One region of the Achromobacter sp. RW408 genome, then DNA from elsewhere that is predicted to be linked to it. Evidence: riboswitches for the same ligand, from Rfam matches in the RefSeq annotation. Region 1 holds a riboswitch; the other holds the start of a gene.

Evidence for each region. A riboswitch is a leader RNA that binds a small molecule or an ion and turns the genes downstream of it on or off. The one in region 1 is predicted to bind glycine.
Region 2: linked by a shared signal. The riboswitch ahead of gcvT (glycine cleavage system aminomethyltransferase GcvT) and the one ahead of DK459_RS10290 (D-amino acid dehydrogenase) in region 1 are both predicted to bind glycine.

The regions. Positions count from the first base shown of each region.
Region 1 is NZ_QHHO01000046.1:59,486-69,619, reverse strand. It holds gene DK459_RS10305 (PLP-dependent aminotransferase family protein) at 1-372, shown strand, start outside; gene DK459_RS10300 (PhzF family phenazine biosynthesis protein) at 430-1,218, shown strand; gene DK459_RS10295 (sulfite exporter TauE/SafE family protein) at 1,363-2,106, shown strand; gene DK459_RS10290 (D-amino acid dehydrogenase) at 2,158-3,387, opposite strand; glycine riboswitch at 3,432-3,518, opposite strand; glycine riboswitch at 3,520-3,610, opposite strand; gene ampC (class C beta-lactamase) at 3,778-4,974, shown strand; gene DK459_RS10280 (3-hydroxybutyryl-CoA dehydrogenase) at 5,002-6,015, opposite strand; gene DK459_RS10275 (NAD/NADP octopine/nopaline dehydrogenase family protein) at 6,018-7,115, opposite strand; gene DK459_RS10270 (AraC family transcriptional regulator) at 7,306-8,298, opposite strand; gene DK459_RS10265 (MFS transporter) at 8,461-9,864, shown strand; gene DK459_RS10260 (CopD family protein) at 10,034-10,134, shown strand, end outside.
Region 2 is NZ_QHHO01000047.1:482,245-492,378, reverse strand. It holds gene DK459_RS18390 (superoxide dismutase) at 1-191, shown strand, start outside; gene DK459_RS18385 (ZIP family metal transporter) at 219-1,112, shown strand; glycine riboswitch at 1,182-1,274, shown strand; glycine riboswitch at 1,308-1,430, shown strand; gene gcvT (glycine cleavage system aminomethyltransferase GcvT) at 1,514-2,614, shown strand; gene gcvH (glycine cleavage system protein GcvH) at 2,713-3,090, shown strand; gene gcvP (aminomethyl-transferring glycine dehydrogenase) at 3,182-6,055, shown strand; gene DK459_RS18365 (C39 family peptidase) at 6,190-6,861, opposite strand; gene DK459_RS30445 (hypothetical protein) at 6,949-7,206, opposite strand; gene DK459_RS30440 (hypothetical protein) at 7,234-7,713, opposite strand; gene DK459_RS30435 (hypothetical protein) at 7,771-8,685, opposite strand; gene DK459_RS30630 (hypothetical protein) at 8,913-9,077, shown strand; gene DK459_RS18360 (DUF945 family protein) at 9,289-10,134, opposite strand, start outside.

The sequences.
Region 1 (10,134 bases):
GTCGAGCAGATGACGCTGGCGGCGTTCCTGGAGAACGGCGGCTTCGCGCGCCACGTGCGGCGGGCGCGGCCGGTCTATGCGCAGCGGCGCGATCGGGTGCTGCGCATGTTGCGCCAGGCGGTGGGCGCGGCGCCGCTGCAAGTCAGCGGCGAACATGCGGGCTTTCACCTGGTGTGGTGGCCGCCGCCCGGCATCGACGTGGCGGCATTGCTGGCGCGGGCGCGCACGCTGGGCGTGGGGCTGCAGCCGGTCGCGGAATTCTGTCGGCGCGTGTCCTGGCCGGCGGGCGTGGTGATCGGCTACAGCGCGCGCCAGGAGGCGGAACTGGACAGCCTGGAGGCGCTGCTGCGGGAAGTCGCGGGCGTTTCGTAGCAAAATGCGGCATGGCGGCGCCGCGTCCCGCCTTCACCGTTTTTTCCAGGATTCCTCATGCCGCAACTCGATCTCTACCAGGTGGACGCTTTTTCCGCCGCGCCCTTTGGCGGCAACCCCGCCGCGGTGGTGCCGCTGGAGGCATGGCTGCCGGACGCCACGCTGCAACGCATCGCCGAAGAGAACAACCTGTCCGAGACCGCCTACGTGGTGCGCCGCGGCGACATCCACGAGCTGCGCTGGTTCACGCCCGCGGTCGAGGTCGACCTGTGCGGCCATGCGACCCTGGCGACCGCCTGGGTGCTGTTCGAGCAATTGGGCGCCAGCGAAGAGGTGCTGCGCTTTGCCACCCGCAGCGGCGAACTGCGGGTGCGGCGCGCCGGCGACGGGCTGGCGATGGACTTTCCCGCCAGGCGCCCGGTGGCCGAAGCCATCCCCGACGGCCTGCTGCGGGCGCTCGGCCTGCCGGCGGCGCGCGCGCTGTACCGCACCGACGACTACCTGGTGGTGATCGACGACGAAAGCCTGATCGACGGCCTCGCGCCCGACTTCGCCGCGCTGGCGGCATTCGACGTGCGCGGCGTGGCGGTGACGGCGCCGTCCACCCGCTACGACTTCGTGTCGCGCTGGTTCGGGCCGCGCGTCGGCGTCAACGAAGACCCGGTCACGGGGTCGGCGCACACCTCGCTGGCGCCTTATTGGGGCGAGCGGCTGGGCAAGACCCGGCTCACCGCCGAGCAGGGCGGGGCGCGCAAGGGCCAGCTGCGCTGCGAGCTGCGCGACAACGGCCGCGTCATCATCAGCGGCCAGGCCGCGTTGTACCTGCGCGGCACGATCTTCCTGTGAACCGCGCCGCCATCACCGAAAACCTATTGCCTCATCAACACTTCAAATAAGGCCGCCGCGACACGCGCCTAGAATCTGCCGTCACGAGAGCCGGACGGAACGATCCTTCCGCCGCCGGACACGACAACAAGGAGACGCAGGGCAATGGATGCGGTGTGGATAGTCGCCGTCGGGGCGGCCGTGGCGGGATTCGTGCAGGGCCTGTCGGGCTTTGCCTTCGGCATGGTGGCCATGTCGTTCTGGGCCTGGGTGCTGGATCCGCGGCTGGCGGCGGCGCTGGCCGTGTTCGGCGCGCTCACCGGCCAGCTGCTGGCGGTATTCTCGGTGCGACGCGGCTTCAACTGGCCCTTGCTGTGGCCCTTCCTGCTCGGCGGCCTGGCGGGTATTCCGCTGGGCGTCCTGATCCTGCCGCACCTGGACATGGACTGGTTCAAGGCGGTGCTGGGCGCGCTGCTGGCGCTGTGGTGTCCGGTCATGCTGATGGCGCAGCGCCTGCCGCGCATAGGCGGCAATCGCTGGGGGGACGGCGCGGTCGGGCTGGTGGGCGGCGTGATGGGCGGCATCGGCGGCTTCGCCGGCAGCGTGCCGACGCTGTGGTGCACGCTGCGCGGTTTCGGCAAGGACACGCAGCGCGCCGTGATCCAGAATTTCAACCTGTCGATGCTGGCCGTGACCATGGCCACCTACCTGGCCACGGGCATCGTCACGCGCGACATGGCGCCCATGTTCGCCGTGGTGGCGCCGGCCATGCTGATCCCCACGCTGCTGGGCACGCGCCTGTACATCGGCATCTCCGAAGTCGCGTTCCGCCGCCTGGTGCTGGGGCTGCTGACCTGCTCGGGGCTGACGCTGCTGGCGTCGTCGGTGCCGCGGCTGCTGGGGTATTGAGGGCCGGTCCGCGTCGGGCCCGCTCCCGGCCTGTGCTCTGCCGCAATGGCTTTACGACAGTCCCACCCCCTCCCGCACGCTCGCCGCCAGCATCTGCGCCGTGGCCGCCGACAGCGTCCAGCCCAGGTGCCCATGGCCGGTGTTGTAGAACACGCCGGGCCGCTTGCCGGGGCCGACGCGCGGCATCATGTCGGGCATCATCGGCCGCAACCCGCACCACGGCACCACGCGCGCCGTGCGCACGCCGGGAAAGTGGCGGCGGGTCCAGTCCACCAGCGGCTGGATGCGCTCGGCGCGGATGTCCAGGTTGAAGCCATTGAACTCGGCCGTGCCGGCCACGCGGAAACGGTCGCCCAGGCGGCTGGTGACGATCTTGGCGGCCTCGTCCAGCAGGCTCACGTTGGGCGCGGCGGCCTGGCTGGCGGCGTCGTCCAGGTGCACGCTGATCGAATAGCCCTTGACCGGGTAGATGTTCAGCCTGTCGCCCAATTGCCGCGCGAACTGGCGACTGGCGGCACCGGCGCAGACCACGATGGCGTCGGTTTCGTGCTGCTCGCGCCGCCTGCCGTCTTCGCGCGCCAGGTCCAGCACGTAGGGCAGGCCGTCGCGGCTGATGGCGCGGATGTCGGCATCCTGTTCGAAGCGCACGCCGCGGCGCGCGCAGGCCCGCGCCAGGCCGCTGGTGAACTTGTGGATGTCGCCGGTGGCGTCGGACGGCGTATAGAAGCCGCCGTGGCAGGGCGTTTGCAGCGTCGGCTCGATGCCGCGGATTTCCTCCGGCGTGACGGCGTGCCGCTCCAGCCCGCCTTCGCGCAGCAGCGCGTTGGCGCGGCGCGCGGTCTCGAAGCTGGCGGCATCGTGGTAGATGTGCAGGATGCCGCGGCGCTCCAGGTCGAAATCGATGCCTTCCTCCTCGGCCATGGCGTACAGGTGCTGGCGCGCCTCGATCGCCATGCGCGTGGTGGCGATGGTGTTCTGGCGATAGTTGCGGATCTGCCCCATGAACTGGGCCAGCCATGAATACTTGTGCCAGCTCGGACGCGGATTGAGCAGCAGCGGCGCGTCGTGGCGGCCGAGCCAGCGCAGGCCCTTCATGATGGTGGCGGCGCTGTTCCAGACTTCGGCATTGCTGGCGGACAACTGGCCGCCGTTGGCGTAGGACGTCTCCATGGCGGGATAGCGCTGACGGTCGTAGACGGTGACGTCGTAGCCCAGTTTGCTCAAGGCGTAGGCGGACGTGACGCCGGTGATACCGGCGCCGATGATGGCGATGCGGGGCATGATGGCTCCAGATGGCGTGGCCACGATCCGATGATCGCGGCACCCCATCTGTCTCTGTACCTGAGAGCTTCACCCGGGCGCGAGGGCGCGGGTTCCCCTTCGGTGGGCGCCAGGCGCCTCTCTCCAGATTGTCTAGACCGCGCAGTCCTGTTGCCTGAGAGTTTCCGGGGCGGTTGCTCCGTCGGCGCCCGCCACGGGGACGGGACTCTTCTGCGGGGTTTTGAATCGACGCAGTGAGAATAGCCAAAATCTGCCGCGAGCGGGACTCAGGGTTAATACCAGGAAGGAGGCGGATAGGCTCTACACTGGGCGCCAACCCGCGCGGCACGCGCCGGTCAGAAAACGAAAGGACGATCCCGCATGCGCGCTCCGGCAATGTTCCGTATTTCCCTGCTGTCCACGACGTTGGCGCTGGCCCTGGCCGGCACCGCCTCGGCCAGCCCGGCCGTTGCGCAAGCGCCCGCCGCCAAGGCAGCCACGGCATCGGCCTCCGCATCCACGCCCGCCAAGGCCGATCGCGCCACCGCCGCCGTCGACGCCGCGGTGGCCGAGGTCATGCGCCAATACGGCATCGACGGCATGGCCATCGGCGTCAGCCACAACGGCGAGCAGCGCTTCTTCAACTATGGCGACGCCTCGCGCCAGCCGCGCCGCGCCGTTTCCAGCGACACCCTGTTCGAACTGGGTTCGATCAGCAAGACCTTCACCGTCACGCTGGCCGCCTACGCGCAGGCCACGGGCCGCCTGTCGCTGGCCGACAGTCCGGCCAAGTGGGTGCCCGAGCTGCAAGGCAGCGAATTCGCCAAGCTGACGCTGGTGAACCTGGCCACGCACACCGCCGGCGGCTTTCCCTTGCAGGTGCCGGACGCGGTCCAGAACACGGCGCAACTGATGGACTACCTCAAGGCCTGGACTCCGCAGTATGCGCCCGGCACGAAGCGCACCTATGCCAACCCCAGCATCGGCATGCTGGGCGTGGTGGCGGCGCGCGCGCTGGGCGAGTCCTACGTGGCGGCGATGGAGCAGCAGCTGTTTCCCAAGCTGGGCCTGCGCGACACCTGGCTGGAAGTGCCGCCGCGCAAGATGCCCGACTACGCCCAGGGCTACGACAAGCAGGACGCGCCGGTGCGCCTGAACCCGGGCGTGCTGGCCGACGAGGCCTACGGCGTGAAGTCCAGCGCCCGCGACATGCTGCGTTTCGTCGAGATCAACCTGGGCGCCGCGCCGGTCGACGCCACGCTGCAGCGCGCCATCGCCGAGACCCACACCGGCTATTACCAGTTGGGCGCGATGACGCAGGACCTGATCTGGGAACAGTATCGCTACCCGGTGTCGGTGGACGACCTGGTGCGCGGCAACTCCGCCCAGGTCGCGTTCGAGACCCTGCCGGTCAAGGCCCAGCAACCGCCGCTGGCGCCGCAGCAGGCGGTGTGGGTTAACAAGACCGGCGCCACCAATGGCTTTGGCGCCTACGTGGCGTTCGTGCCGTCGCGCAAGCTCGGCATCGTGATCCTGGCCAACCGCAACTATCCCAACGAGGCGCGGGTGCGGTTGGCGCTGCGGGTGCTCGAGGCGCTGGCGCCGTGAATGCCGCCGCCCGGCGCGCAGCGGCCTTCAGGATCGGGCCGCAGGGGGCGCCTGGCCGGCCGCCCTGGCGCCATCGAACCTCGGCAGCAACCCCATGATCTCCAGCCGCGCGCACAACTCGCCCAGCCGCCGCAGCTTGTACGCTTCGACGTCCATGCCGCCATAGTCGTAGAAGCCTTGCCCTTCGCGCAGGCCGTTGCGCCCCTGTTCCATGTTGCGTTCGATGATGGCCGGGGCCGCGAAGCGCGCATCGAGCGCGCCGGACAGGTAGCGCGAGGCGTAGTAGAGGATGTCGCCGCCGCCCCAGTCGATGAACTCCAGCAGGCCCAGCACCGAGAAGCGCAGGCCGAAGCCCAGCCGCACGGCGGTGTCGATGTCCTCGGCGCTGGCCACGCCTTCCTCGACCATGCGGGCCGCCTCGTTCATGGCCAGCGCCTGGATGCGCGGCACGATGTAGCCGGCGGCGGGCGCGCACCGCACCGGCGTCTTGCCGGCCAGGCGCAGCACCGCCAGCAGGTCCTGCAACGCCGCGTCGCTGGTCCGCGGGCCGGGGCTCACCTCCACCAGCGGGATCAGGTAGGCGGGATTGAGCCAGTGCGCGTTCAGGAAGCGGCCGGGCGCGCGCACCATGTCGGCCAGTTCGGTGACCAGGAAGGTCGAGGTGGTGGAGGCGATGACGCTGTCCGGCGCGCAGGCCTCGCCGAGCCAGTCGAAGGTGTCGCGCTTGATGTCCAGTTGCTCGGGCACCGCCTCGAACACCACGCGGGCGCGGGCCAGGTCGGCCAGGGCGTCCTCGCGCGCCACCAGGCGCACGCGGCCCAGCGCGGTGTCGGCCTGGGCCTCGTCCAGCAGGCCCAACCGCACGAGCGTGCCCAGTTCGCGCCGCAGGCCGCCCAGCACGCGGGCGAAGGTTTCGGCGCGCTCGCCGCGCGCGCGCGGCTTGATGTCGATCAGCGTAACGTCCAGTCCGGCATGGATGTATGACAGGGCGATGCCCATGCCCATGCGGCCGGCGCCGACCACGCACAAGGTCCGTTCCATGGTCAGCATCCTTGCGCGAGCAGCGCGGCCATGTCGGCGCGCGACAGGGCGTCCAGCCCCAGCGCCTCCAGCGTGCGGCCCTCGGCGTACAGGTCGCGGCCGGTCACGGCCGAGGCCACGCTCAACAGGCCCTGCGCCACCGGCGTGGGCACGCCGGCCCAGCGGCCGGTCGACACCAGGAACGACAGGCCCAGGCGCGTGTCTTCCAGCATGTAGCGGTGCGTGCCCAGGTCGATGGTTTCGCGCCAGTCGCCGCTGTCGGTCAGCTTGCCGTGGGCGCCGCGGCCATACATCCATTCGTCGCCCTCGCTGGCATAGTGATCGGCCAGCGGGAAATGCGGCGCGGCGTAGCCCAGCGCGGCGCGGATGGCGATGCGTTCGGCGTCCAGCGCGTCGGTCACGCGGCGGATCGACGGCTGCGTGCCCTCGTTGTGGATGTCCCAGCGTTCGAAGTGTTCGAGCGGACCTGCGTTCATCAGGATCAGCGGCGGGTGGATCACCGGGCCGGCGTTCATCAGCGCCCCGGACAGCGCGTCCTCGATCGGCTCGACGCTCGGATAGGCCTGCGCCAGCGTTGCCAGCGCGGAGCCGGCCAGGCGACTCGGGAACACGCCGGTGGGCAGGCGCGTGGCGTAGGCGCTGATGACGACGCGGTCGCCGTGCTTGCGCGCCAGATAGGGCAGGGTGCCGGTTTCGGCAAAGGCGACCTCGGCCGGGTTGCCGACCTGGCGCAGGGCGCGGGCAAACAGATAGCTGCCGAAGGTGCCGGGTGGCAGGAACACCACCTGGCCGTCGCGCAGGTGCGGCGCCAGCTCGGGCGCCAGCGCCGCATGCGAGGTGGACGGCAGCGGAATCACCAGCAGTTGCGCGCCCGCGGCGGCGGCGGCCAGGTCGGCCGTCAGCTCGATCTGGCCGGGCGCCTCGCCCAGGGCGATACGGCGGGTGCCGCGATAGTCGGTGACTTCCAGGGCGCCGGCGCGGCGCAGGCTGTCGAACGCCGCCGCGTCGCGGCGCCACAGGCGCACCCGATGTCCTTTTTCCGCCAGGTCGGCGGTCGCCGCGTAGCAGCCGTGGCCGCCTCCAATAACGCCGATGCGCATGATCGAGCTCCTTCGTGAGAGCTTCGATCCTAGCGATGGCCGGCACGGCGGACTGCGCCGCAGGCGCAAGCGGAATACGGAATCGGCAAGGGAATGCGCGGCGGGGCGCGGCCCGCTGCGTCGGCAGGCGCGACCCGCCACCGCAATGGGCCTGGCGCCCCGCGCTTGAACAGACCTCGCGCGCCGCCCTTCAACAGGCGCGGGCGCGGCCCTGCCGGAGCGTGTCGGACGGCAGGCAGCCGTAGCGCTTGCGGTAGTGCGTGGCGAAATGGCCGAAGCTGGTCACGCCGCAGCGCAGCAGGATGTCGGTGACGCTGTCGCCGTCGCCGGCGTTGCCCAGCGCCGCGTGCGCCAGCGCCAGGCGGCGGTTGCGCAGGTAGTCGCTGGGGCTCTGCTGCAGGAACTGGGTGAAGCCGTTCTGCAAGGTGCGGATCGAGACGCCGCAATGCGCGGCCAGGTCGGGCAGGGCGATGGGCGCGTCGATGTGGTCTTCGATGTAGTCGCGCGCGCGCCGCACGTGCAGCGGCAGCGGCTGGCGGCGATCGGCGCGCAGCGCCTCGGAATAGTTGTGCGGCAGCTGCATCAGCAGCAGCGAGACCAGGTAGTCGGAAAAGCCCGCCGCCAATGTCTGCGTCACGCCTTCGATGGCGGGGTGCTGGTACAGCCTGCACAGGTAGTCCAGCGTTTCCTGCACCGCCGCCAGGCCTGCCGAACCGGGCGCCGCCTCCAGGTCGAACACCAGCGCCTGGCGCAGCGGACGGTCCAGCAACTGTTGCAGCTGGCGTTCCAGCGCCTGCCGCTCGACCCGCAGGATCAGGCTGCGGCAATCCGGGCCGATGCGCAGCACGCTGCGCTCGGAGGGCGACGAAATGGTCAGGCCGCCTTCGCGCAGGGCCGCGCTGCGCTTGCCCAGCGTGACCTGTCCGGCGCCTTGCAGCGTGACGCGCACCAGGTAGTAGCGGGCGATGTCGCCGGCGTCGATCTCGACCTCGGCGCCATAGTGCAGGTCGAACAGCGCGGCGCTGCCGAAGAACACGCCATACAGGCGCGATTGCAGGGGATCGCCGCGCGCCACGCACATGCGGTGCGACCACAGGTGCTGGCTGACCTGATCGGTGATCTCGGAAAGATTGCCCGAATCCAGCAGGCAATGGCGTTGCAGCGGGTAGGTATCGTGGAACATGCTTTCCTGCGCCCCGGGAATAGCCGTTGCGCGCCCGGTATAGAGCCGGCCGGCGCAAAGGCCTACAACAGATGCAGCCATCGGAATGGCGAACCAGACAGCGGGACGCCGCCACCGCCTCGATGCGGCCGGCGCGATCCCATTGCGATACAAGGGAAGAACATGACGGGCGATACCGGAACCGACGCGGCGCAGAAACGCTATGCCTATGAATGGTATGTCGTCCTGATCTGCATGCTAGCGTACATATTTTCGTTCGTCGACAGGCAGATCCTGGCCCTGATGATCGAACCCATCAAGCGCGACCTGCAGCTCTCGGACACCCAGTTCAGCCTGCTGCACGGGCTGGCCTTCTCGCTGTTCTACGCCTTCATGGGCATCCCCATCGCGCTGCTGGCCGACCGCTATTCGCGGCCCCGCATCATCGCCATCGGCGTGGCCTTCTGGAGCCTGGCGACCGCCGCCTGCGGCCTGTCGAAGAACTTCGGCCAGATGTTCCTGGCGCGCATCGGCGTGGGGGTGGGCGAGGCGGCGCTGTCGCCGGCCACGTATTCGATGCTCAGCGACATGTTCCCGCGCCACAAGCTCGGGCGCGCCGTGGGCATCTATTCGATCGGCTCGTTCATCGGCGGCGGCCTGGCTTTCCTGATCGGCGGCTATGTCATCGACCTGCTCAAGAGCGTGGATAGCGTGCGCCTGCCCGGCGTGGGCGAACTGCGGCCGTGGCAGGTGACGTTCTTCATCGTCGGCCTGCCCGGCGTGCTGGTGGCGCTGCTGATCCTGCTGACCGTGCGCGATCCGCAACGCAAGGGCCTGCGCCACGACGCCGACGGGCGGGTGCAGAAGCCCACCGCGGGCGCATTGTTCCGCTTCCTGGGCCGCCATCGCGGCACCTTCTGCTGCCATTACCTGGGGTTCTCGTTCTACGCCATGATCCTGTTCTGCCTGCTGGGCTGGACGCCGGCCTTCTACATGCGCAAGTTCGGCCTGTCGCCGGTGGAGGCGGGCTACATGCTGGGCACCGTGGTGCTGGTGGCCAACACCGCGGGCGTGTTCTGCGGCGGCTGGCTGATGGACTGGCTGGCGCGGCGCGGCTACAGCGACGCGCCTCTGCGCGCCGGCGTCATCGGCGCGATCGGCATGGCGCTGCCGGCCGTGGCCTTCACCCAGGCGAACGGGTTGTGGCTGTCGGTGGGCCTGCTGCTGCCGGCGATGTTCTTCGCCTCGTTCCCCATGCCGACGTCCACGGCGGCCATGCAGATCCTGCCGCCGAACCAGCTGCGCGCCCAGGTGTCGGCGCTGTTCCTGCTGATCTCCAACCTGGTCGGGTTGGGGCTGGGCACCACGGCGGTGGCGCTGCTGACCGACCGCCTGTTCCGCGACCCGGCGGCGGTGGGGCATTCCATGTCGCTGCTGATCGGCGTGGCCACGCTGCTGTGCATCGGCCTGCTGGCGGCAGGCTGCGGCAAGTACCGGCGCAGCCTGGCGCGGGAAGAAGGCGAGCGCGCCGCACCCGCCGCGCAGGTTGCGGCGCCAGCGCGCGCGCCTGCCGGGCAGACGCCGTGACGCGCGCGATGCCGCAAGCCCGGTGAGGCGGCATACGGCTGCCGCGCCCGCGCCGGGGCGCGGCGGTCAGGCCGGGCCATCCCGGACCGGCGTCCGCCTTTGTCCTGGCGCAAACCTCCAGGCCCCGTCCAGCCCCCCGCGATTCGCCACTGCGGCGATAATCGCGCGCATGACCTACCAATTACTCAAAATGCTGCATGTCGCCGCCGTGGTCGCATGGCTGGGCGGCTCCCTGTTCGTGTCGCTGTTCCTGCTGTCGTCGCAGCCGCC
Region 2 (10,134 bases), on a different contig from region 1:
TGGCGGTGGAAAGCAGCGCCAACCAGGACAGCCCGCTGATGCAGGGCAACACGCCGATCCTGGGCCTGGACGTGTGGGAACACGCCTACTATCTCAAGTACCAGAACCGCCGCCCGGAATACATCGGCGCCTTCTACAATGTGATCGATTGGCCCGAGGTGGCGCGCCGCTACGCCGCCGCCGTGGGCTGAGCCGGCATTGCGCGGGGGCAGCGGTCCATGAATACCTTCAGCCGTCATCGCATCCGGCCCGCGGCCACCAGCGTCAGTGTCTGGACGCTGGCGGTGCTGGTCGCCTGCCTGGGCCTGCACCAGATGTGGGTCTATTTCAACGACCACGCGCCGCACGTGGCCGACGCCCTGCTGGGCGGCATGGTCGCCGCGGGCGCCACCGCGGCGGGCACGCTGCCGATCCTGTTCGCGCGCACCATCCCGCAGAAGATGCAGGACAGCATGTTCGGCTTCGGCGCCGGCGTGATGCTGGCCGCCAGCGCCTTCTCGCTGGTGGCGCCGGGCATCGCGGCGGCCGAGGCGCAGGGCGCGGGGCCGTGGGGCGCCGGCCTGACGGTGGGCGCCGCCATCCTGCTGGGGGCGGCGGCGCTGTTGCTGATGGACCGGTTGCTGCCCCACGAGCATTTCATCAAGGGCCGCGAAGGCATCGAGGCCCACCGGCTGCGCCGTACCTGGCTGTTCGTCTTCGCCATCACCCTGCACAACCTGCCCGAAGGCCTGGCCATCGGCGTCGGCTACGCCGGCAACGATCCGGTGCGCGGCACGGCGCTGGCCACCGGCATCGCCATCCAGGACATCCCCGAAGGCCTGGTGGTGGCCGTGGCGTTGATCGCCGCGGGCTACAAGCGCGCGTTCGCGGTGGCACTGGGCATGCTGTCCGGCCTGGTCGAGCCGGTGGGCGCGGTGCTGGGCGCGGCCGTGGTGGGCTGGTCGGCGGCGCTGCTGCCGTGGGGCCTGGGCTTTGCCGCGGGCGCCATGTTGTTCGTGATCAGCCACGAAATCATTCCCGAATCGCACCGCAAGGGGCACGAGGTCTACGCCACCTGCGGGCTGATGCTGGGCTTCGTGCTGATGATGCTGCTGGACACCGCGCTGGGCTGAAGCGGCGCCCGGGCGGCGATCGCGGATCAACAACGGAACCGCGTTTCGCGGTATGCTTTCGGCGCTGTCACGCATGTTGCGGGAGAGAGCGGCCGTTCGCGGCTGCCGCCGAAGGCGCAATTCGCCCGGAATCGCTCAGGTATCCCATACCGCGCATGCTTGCCCTGTCCCGGTTTTCACCGCGCGGACTCGGCAAAGCAGCACTCTGGAGAGACCTGGCGCCGCTGCCCAATCAGGGACATAGCGAGCAGCCCAGGCGCCGAAGGTGCAAACCCGTCACGCGGGGCAACTCTCAGGCAAAAGGACAGAGGGGCGGAAGATTCAGCCGTTGCGTGGGCGCATCCCGTCCGCCGGCGGCATTCCGTAACCCTGGCACCGCTGCCGCTCCGGAGTACCCGCGCATGTCCGCACCCCTCAAACGCACCCCGCTGGCCGAAGAACATATCGCCTCCGGCGCTCGCATGGTCGATTTCGGCGGCTGGGATATGCCCCTGGCCTACGGCTCGCAACTGGAAGAGCACCACGCGGTGCGCCAGGACGCCGGCATGTTCGACGTCTCGCACATGCTCAACGCCGACGTCACGGGCCCCGACGCCTACGCCTTCCTGCAGCGCCTGGTGGCCAACGACGTCGCCAAGCTGACCGTACCGGGCAAGGCGCTCTACACCTGCATGCTGAACCCGCAGGGCGGCGTCATCGACGACCTGATCGTGTACTTCTTCGCGCTCGACGAATGGCGCGTGGTGGTCAACGCCGGCACGGCCGACAAGGACATGGCCTGGATGCAGCGCGTCAAGCAGGCCGGCAAGTTCGACGTCACCATCACGCCGCGCCGCGACCTGGCCATGATCGCCGTGCAGGGCCCCAACGCCCGCGCCAAGGTCTGGGCCGCGCGCCCGGCCTGGCAGGCCGCCAGCGAGCCGCTGACCCCGTTCGTGGCCGCGCGCGTCGGTGACGACACGCTGGTGGCGCGCACCGGTTACACCGGCGAAGACGGCTTCGAAATCGTGCTGCCCGCGGCCGAGGCGGTGCAACTGTGGCGCGACCTGGCGGCCCAGGGCGTGCGTCCGGCGGGCCTGGGCGCGCGCGACACGCTGCGCCTGGAAGCCGGCATGAACCTGTATGGCCAGGACATGGACGAACTGACCCAGCCCGGCGAAGCCGCGCTGACCTGGACGGTGTCCCTGAAGAACCCCGAGCGCCGCTTCATCGGCCGCGACGCGCTGGAGCAGTTCGCCACGCCCGCCGCCTTCGTCGGCCTGAAACTGCAGGAACGCGGCGTGATGCGCGCCCACATGGCGGTGCGCACCAAGAACGGCGTGGGCGAACTCACCAGCGGCACCATGTCGCCGACGCTGGGCGTTTCGATCGGCTTTGCCCGCCTGCCGCAAGGCGTGGTCGCGGGCGACACGGTCGAGGTCGACATCCGCGGCAAGTGGGTGCCCGCCCTGGTCTGCAAGCTGCCGTTTGTCCGTAACGGCAAAGCCGTCGAACACTCGTAAACTCGAAGCTTCGCGCCGGTGGCCGGCCCTGCGGGGCGCGGCCGCCGGCGCGAGGCGCGCAACACCATTTCCTTATCCGAATCCCCCCAGGAGTCCTCATGAGTCTGCCCACCGATCGCAAGTACACCGAGTCCCATGAATGGGTCAAAGCCGAAGGCGACGTGTTCGTCGTCGGCATCACCGATACCGCCCAGGACCAGCTGGGTGACCTGGTCTTCGTCGGCGACGTCAAGGTCGGCGCCAAGCTGAACGCGGGCGAGACCGCCGGCGTGGTCGAGTCGGTCAAGGCCGCCTCCGACATCTACGCGCCCGTGGCCGGCGAAATCGTCGCGTTCAACGACGAGCTGGAAAGCAACCCCAACCTGATCAACGAATCGGCCTTCACCGCCTGGATCTTCAAGATCAAGCCGGTCAACGCCGCCGATGCCGACAAGCTGCTGGACGCCGCCGGCTACGAAGCCGTGGCCAACGGCTAAGCCCGTCAGGGCGGGCGCGGCGCTGGCGCCGCCGCCCGTCCATGCATCACCGTCCGTCCCTTCCGACGACACCGCCATCTCGAGATCCCCCATGTCGCGCGCCCTAGACACCCACACCGACTTCATCCCCCGCCACATCGGCCCCTCCGACGCCGACCAGGCCGCCATGCTCGCCGCCATCGGCAGCCCCAGCCTGGACGCCCTGATCGAAGAAGTCGTGCCGCCCAAGATCCGCAGCCAGGCGCCGCTGGCGCTGCCGCCGTCGCGCAGCGAAGCCGACGTGCTGGCCGAGTTGAAGCAGATCGCCGGCCGCAACAAGGTCTTTCGCAACTACATCGGCCAGGGGTACTACGGCACGCAGACGCCCAACGTGGTGTTGCGCAACATTCTCGAGAATCCCGCCTGGTACACGGCCTACACGCCGTACCAGCCCGAGATCTCGCAGGGCCGCCTGGAGGCCCTGCTGAACTACCAGACCATGGTCGCCGACCTGACCGGGCTGGACATCTCCAACGCCTCGCTGCTCGATGAAAGCACCGCCGCCGCCGAAGCCATGACGCTGGCGCGCCGCAGCGCCAAGTCGCAAAGCCCGGTGTTCTTCATCTCGCGCCACGTGCATCCGCAGACCATCGAGGTCGTGCGCACGCGCGCCGAGGGCCTGGACATCGAGATCGCCGTCGGCGACGAGGCCGAAGGCCTGCCGGAATGCTTTGGCGTGCTGCTGCAGTACCCGCACAGCACCGGCTCGGTGGCCGACTACCGCAAGCTGGCCGAAACCGCCCACGCGCAAGGCGCGGTGGTGGCCGTGGCCACCGACCTGCTGGCGCTGGCGCTGCTGGCAGCGCCCGGCGAGTGGGGCGCGGACATCGCCATCGGTTCGGCCCAGCGCTTCGGCGTGCCGTTCGGTTTCGGCGGCCCGCACGCCGGCTTCATGGCCTGCAAGGACGCCTTCAAGCGCAACATGGCCGGCCGCCTGGTCGGCGTGTCCAAGGACGCCCAAGGCAACCCGGCGATGCGCCTGGCGCTGCAGACGCGCGAACAGCACATCCGCCGCGAGAAGGCGACCTCGAACATTTGCACCGCGCAGGTGCTGCTGGCCGTGATGGCCGGCATGTACGCCGTCTGGCACGGCCCGGCCGGCATCCGCCGCATCGCCGAGCGCGTGCAGCGCTACACCGCCATCCTGCGCGCCGAACTCGGCAAGCTGGGCATCAAGGTCGCCAACGACACCTTCTTCGACACGCTGCTGCTGGAAACCGGCCCGGCCACGCCCGCCATCATCACCGCCGCCGAGTGCGAGCACATCAACCTGCGCCGCGTCGACGGCGCCCGCCTGGCCGTGTCGCTGGACGAGACCGTCACCGCCGCCGACCTGCAGGCGCTGGTGAACGTGTTCGCCGCCGGCCTGGAACGCGATGACGTCGAACTGGACATCGACGCGCTCGACGCCGCCGCCGCCAGCGGCATCCCCGCCGCGGTGGCCCGTGAAAGCGCCATCCTCAAGCACCCGGTGTTCTCCAGCGTGCAGTCGGAAACCGACATGCTGCGCTACCTGCGCAAGCTGGCCGACAAGGACCTGGCGCTGGACCGCACCATGATCCCGCTGGGTTCGTGCACCATGAAGCTGAACGCCACGACCGAGATGATCCCCATCACCTGGCCCGAGTTCGCGCTGGTGCATCCGTTCGCGCCCGCCTCGCAGAGCAAGGGCTATGACGAGCTGATCACGCGCCTGTCGGCCGCGCTGTGCGAAATCACCGGCTACGACAACATCAGCCTGCAACCCAACTCGGGCGCGCAGGGCGAATACGCCGGCCTGCTGGCGATCCGCGGCTACCACCAGGCCAACGGCCAGCACCAGCGCAACATCTGCCTGATCCCGTCCTCGGCCCACGGCACCAACCCCGCGTCGGCGCAACTGGCCGGCATGGACGTGGTGGTGGTGGCCTCCGACGCCAACGGCAACGTCGACCTGGTCGACCTGCGCGCCAAGATCGAACAGGTCGGCGACAAGCTGGCCGCGCTGATGATCACCTACCCGTCCACGCACGGCGTGTTCGAGGAAGCCGTGACCGAGATCTGCGACCTGGTGCACCAGGCCGGCGGCCAGGTGTACCTGGACGGCGCCAACATGAACGCCATGGTGGGCGTGGCCAAACCGGGCAAGTTCGGCTCGGACGTGTCGCACCTGAACCTGCACAAGACCTTCTGCATCCCGCACGGCGGCGGCGGCCCGGGCGTCGGTCCGGTCGCGGTGCGCGCGCACCTGGCGCCGTACCTGCCGGGCGTGGTCAACGAGCAGGGCAAGCTGCCCGGCGAAGCCAAGGTTGGCCCGGTCTCGGCCGCGCCGTTCGGCTCGGCCGGCATCCTGCCGATCCCGTTCGTGTACATCGCGCTGATGGGCGCCGACGGCCTGCGCCGCGCCACCGAAGTCGCGATCCTGAACGCCAACTACATCGCCACCCGCCTGCGCGACCACTACCCGGTGCTGTACGCGGGCCGCAACGGCCGCGTGGCGCACGAGTGCATCCTGGACGTGCGTCCGCTCAAGGAAACCAGCGGCATCAGCGCCGAGGACATCGCCAAGCGCCTGATGGACTACGGCTTCCATGCCCCCACCATGAGCTTCCCGGTGGCCGGCACGCTGATGGTCGAGCCGACCGAATCCGAAGGCGTGGCCGAGCTGGACCGCTTCATCGACGCGATGATCTCGATCCGCGAGGAAATCGCCCAGGTCGAGCGTGGCGAGCGCGATCGCGAGGACAACGTCCTGAAGAACGCGCCGCACACCGCGCAGATGCTGCTGGCCGAGGAATGGCTGCACGACTACCCGCGCCAGCAGGCCGCCTACCCGGTGGCTTCGCTGCGCGACGCCAAGTACTGGCCGCCGGTGGCGCGCGTGGACAACGCCTATGGCGACCGCAACCTGGTGTGCGCCTGCCTGCCGGTCGAAGCCTACGCCTGATGCCGCTGACGGCTTGGCAATCTGATTGAGTATGGCGGCGTGGCGAGGCTACGCCGCCTAAATGCTCTTACTCTAGGCGAACCTTGGTTTCGTTGGGAGTGGCGGCTACGGGGCGATAGATCCGTTTTGCCTTTTCAACGGAACCTCTTTCGATTTAGTCCGGAAGGGATTTGTATAACGGCAGGGTGTGATTGTCTCTTCGGATCTAAGTCGAAGAATTGCTCGCCATTATCGATACCGGATTTTAACGGTAGTATCGCCAGAAACCGGCCCCGCCTGACTCCGTTGTCGTTCTGTGTTAAGTCAGTTTCCCACATTTCTAAAAACTGGTGGCGGCTTAACGTCTGATTGCCGACACTGGGATCAGCAAGCCAGATCGTATCCTGGTTTATCCCGCGTAGGACAGTGAAGTGATCATATTTTCTGTTCTTCACATAAAGAATTACAGGAATCTTCAAGCTCTTGAGTTGGGAAAACGTGGCCGAATATCCTTGTGCCTGAAATCCGAGCGCCTGTAGCGCTTGTGCCATGTCTTCAAAAGATGCCCTGCCGTTCTGCTTGTCCATCAATTGCAGCAACTGCAACTCAGTAATAGAAAAGCCAAATGCGCCTTGAAGTAGCGTGGCCATTGATGCGGCGCCGCAGGAAAAATCGAAATCTTGCTTGGTGATGTCTCTGTCTCGCTGGCTTTTCCAATCTTGCACTCGTCGGTGGAGATACAGATGCCCGTTCGGGCCGACCAGTAGAATTTCTGCATAAGCCGTACGGCAAGCGATTGCAATAAAAATGATGAGGCAGGCTTTCAAGAATATTGTCTTTGCTGGACATTAATCTGCCGAGGCTGTTGAGGTAGTCTCTGCAGTAATTTTGATGTTGTTGGTTTTCTATGGTGGCTATAATTTTTTTTGCTTTCGCTTTATATTTTCGAAAAATTTTAATGTAAATAAAATTAATATATAAAGTGCGCTTGATATCAATGCGATAATGGAAACGCTTTGGGGGTTGAGGGAGCCGTTCCAGGCATCTTCTAATACGGCAGAAAAAAATAATAGGCCTGCTGCAATGGCTGCCAGGGTGTGGCATCGCATTTGTGGTTTTGAATTCTCCAGTCCGACTAGAAATCCCATGATGGCGGCGATCAGGTCCCCCATAGCCAATTCCCTTTCTATAAGTCCGCGTCAGCAGCGTAGCTTTTGATTGAGGCGGCACTCGCTGCTGCGTAAATACTGATTGGCTCCGAAGTTGGCGAAGGCGCCATTTGCGCGCCACACGTTTGCCCCTGCGGTGAGTCCGCCACCTGCTGCGGCACCAAGCCCTCCCGTCGTCGCGCCAATAAGGGCGCCGCTTGTCATATTCGCTACAAGAGCCCCTGTCGAGTATGGGTATTTATCTCGTGCTACGCCCACCATATATGTCCCCCCGTTTACCAGTGCTCCCAATGCCGCACCAACAATAATGGGAGATACGGCCCCTTCCGTGTCCTTCATCTCCTCTTTGGAAAGCGCTACAAGCTGGCGAAGATCAGCTGATTCGCGAAATAGTCCAAGCTCCTGTGCGTCGGTAAAATTAGACATGCTGGGTGGTGCAGCGTGAGCGGGGAGCGTAAACGCGAACGCTAACGCCAGCGACGCGAGATAACTTGCGGTTCTTGTCTTCATCGTGCTCTTCCAAAAAGTTTGAGGCAAATGATTGCTGTTTGATCACTAAGAAAACTTCTAAAATGCATATGACCAAGCGAGATTCAGGTCGGCCCCTTTTCGACCGGAAATGGCGGATATCATTGATATATTGACTATGCTTTTTGCAGTGACGCCATAGCCCACGCCGAGGAGCAGGTCGGTGCTGGTGGTGCGGAAGCCGCTTTTCTCTCCGGCGACTGAGTCGGGTTGTTTGTTTGTCCATTGCGCTCCGCCGCTGAGGCTGACTCGATCATTTGCAGCAAATGCAACGGAACCGCTGATCAGGAATAGCGATCCGGGGGTATGGCGGTTTTCTCCTTCGCCTCTTGCGGTACTCATGCTTAAAGCGGTGTTCATAGAGAACACAACTGGATCTATAGCTTTGTATGCTGCCAAGCCGATCATTGCTGATTTAAACTGACTGCTCGTATTGTGCGTTTTTTCCATGAGCGCAATTTGAGAGAAGCCTATTAAACCCGGCGACTCATCATCGTCCTTGATCTGGTAGCTGGTTCCAAACCATATGTCTGATAGACCTTTGGAAGAAGCGCTATAGACAGATTCTGCGGCTGCGGATCGCGTGTCGCTCCAAAAGGCACTAGCCCGTACGTAGAGTTCAGTGCGAGTCGTGAGGCCATATCTCAATCCCACAGTCCCAACCACTATGTCAGTGTTTTTCCGTTCTTCGCCTACGTCTGTATATACGGATACAAAAGAGGTTGGGCCGGTTTGTATGATTAAGGGGTTGCCGATTTGCAGCCCCTGATCTTCACGATTCCCGTAAGCTACCGAGGTGTCGAGCTTCCATGTTCCCGCTTCTGGGACCAGACCTTCCACATACAGCGGCCGTTCAGCTAACGTTGGGGAGCAAAACAGCGAAATCAAACTGATAATGGTACTTTTCGCGCAGACGCATAGCGTCTTATGAAAATAAGGTCTGTCATTTTTCATCGAGTTAATGCTGTCTCAATATTATTTTGTGGTAATTTTTTGGCGATTCTATCAGCCGGATTTCGTTGTGCGCGCGTTGCTCGAAAAATAGGAATCGTCCTAGTTGTCGTGGGAGAGGAGGGGGCCAACGTGTGCCGGGAATACCCAAACTGATGGTGCTAGGCCTAGGGCTTTCTCAACTTTGGGAATGGATTCGAGCGAATCGGGTGCGATATCGGAGCGCGGCAATGACACAGGACAAGCAGACTGCTGCTAGTCAGAAAGAGTCCAGTGGTGTAGCCGAATTCCGTGCGTGTGACGAACGGCTGTGTCTGCCGCTCATCAGGACTATCCAAAAATGGATATTTCGCAATGGGAAAGAGCAGCCGCTGGCTGCTGTTTCTACAGGTTGACGGCATGTTGAAGAGGGCGCTGGCCCGGCTCAGGCCAACATGCCGTCCCATATTCCAGACCGCACAGGCTTGGCTGTATTAACAGGCCCGTACTGTTAGATTAAATAAAAGGCCTGAGTCCGGTGTTGAACCGAGCTCAGGCCTTTTGACTGCGGACTGTACGATTTGGGACGTCAGTTCATAAGATGAGGGGTGTTTTTGCGCGGCCGCCTTACTTCCTGGCCGGCGCCGCCGTGATGGCGGTGGCGAATTCCTCGGTGATGCTGAAGTAGGTGTTCAGCAGGATCTGCAGGTTCTTCTTGCCAATGCCGCCTTCGGCGTTCATGTCCATCTGCAGCACGGCCTGGTTCTTGTCGTCCAGGTAGGCGCGGGTCCAGCGGTATTGCTGGTTCCAGGCGTTGATGGCCTTGAGCGTGGCCGGCTTCTTGCCGGCGTAGGTGGCGGTGGCGACCAGGTCGTAGCACTTCTCGGAGAAGTCGTTGCACAGGAATTCCAGGCGCAGGTCGGTGGCGCCGGTGTTGCTGGCATCCAGGATCAGCACCGGGCCTTCATCGCCGTCGGTCTTGCGCGTGGTGTAGCCCATGTCGTCCAGCATGCCGACGACCATGTCGACGTCGAACTCGTTGACCACGTCGGCATTGCTGGTGGCGGCCATGTCGTCGTCCATGGCGGTGGCGCCGACGGCCGGCTCGGCTTCGTCTTCATCGTCCATCATGTCCTCGTCCATGCCGGTCGCGCCCAGCAGGCCCGAGAACAGTTCGTCGGCGGGGATCTTCTTGCCGTTCAGGTCGCCCATGCCGTCGGCGAAGTGGAACTTGCCGACGATGTTGTCGCCGTCATTCTTGCCGACGTTGAACATTTCGGCCATGCCGGACATGCTGCGGATGTTGTCGGCGGCCTCGGCTTCGGCCTTGTCGGCGGGCATGCCGTCCTTCTTGATGGCGTACTGCACCATCAGGTCCTGCACCATCGGCTTGGAGATCACCAGCGTGGCGTCGATCTGCTTGATGGCCTTGACCACGATTTCCTGCGGCGTCAGGTCCTTGACGTTGGGAGG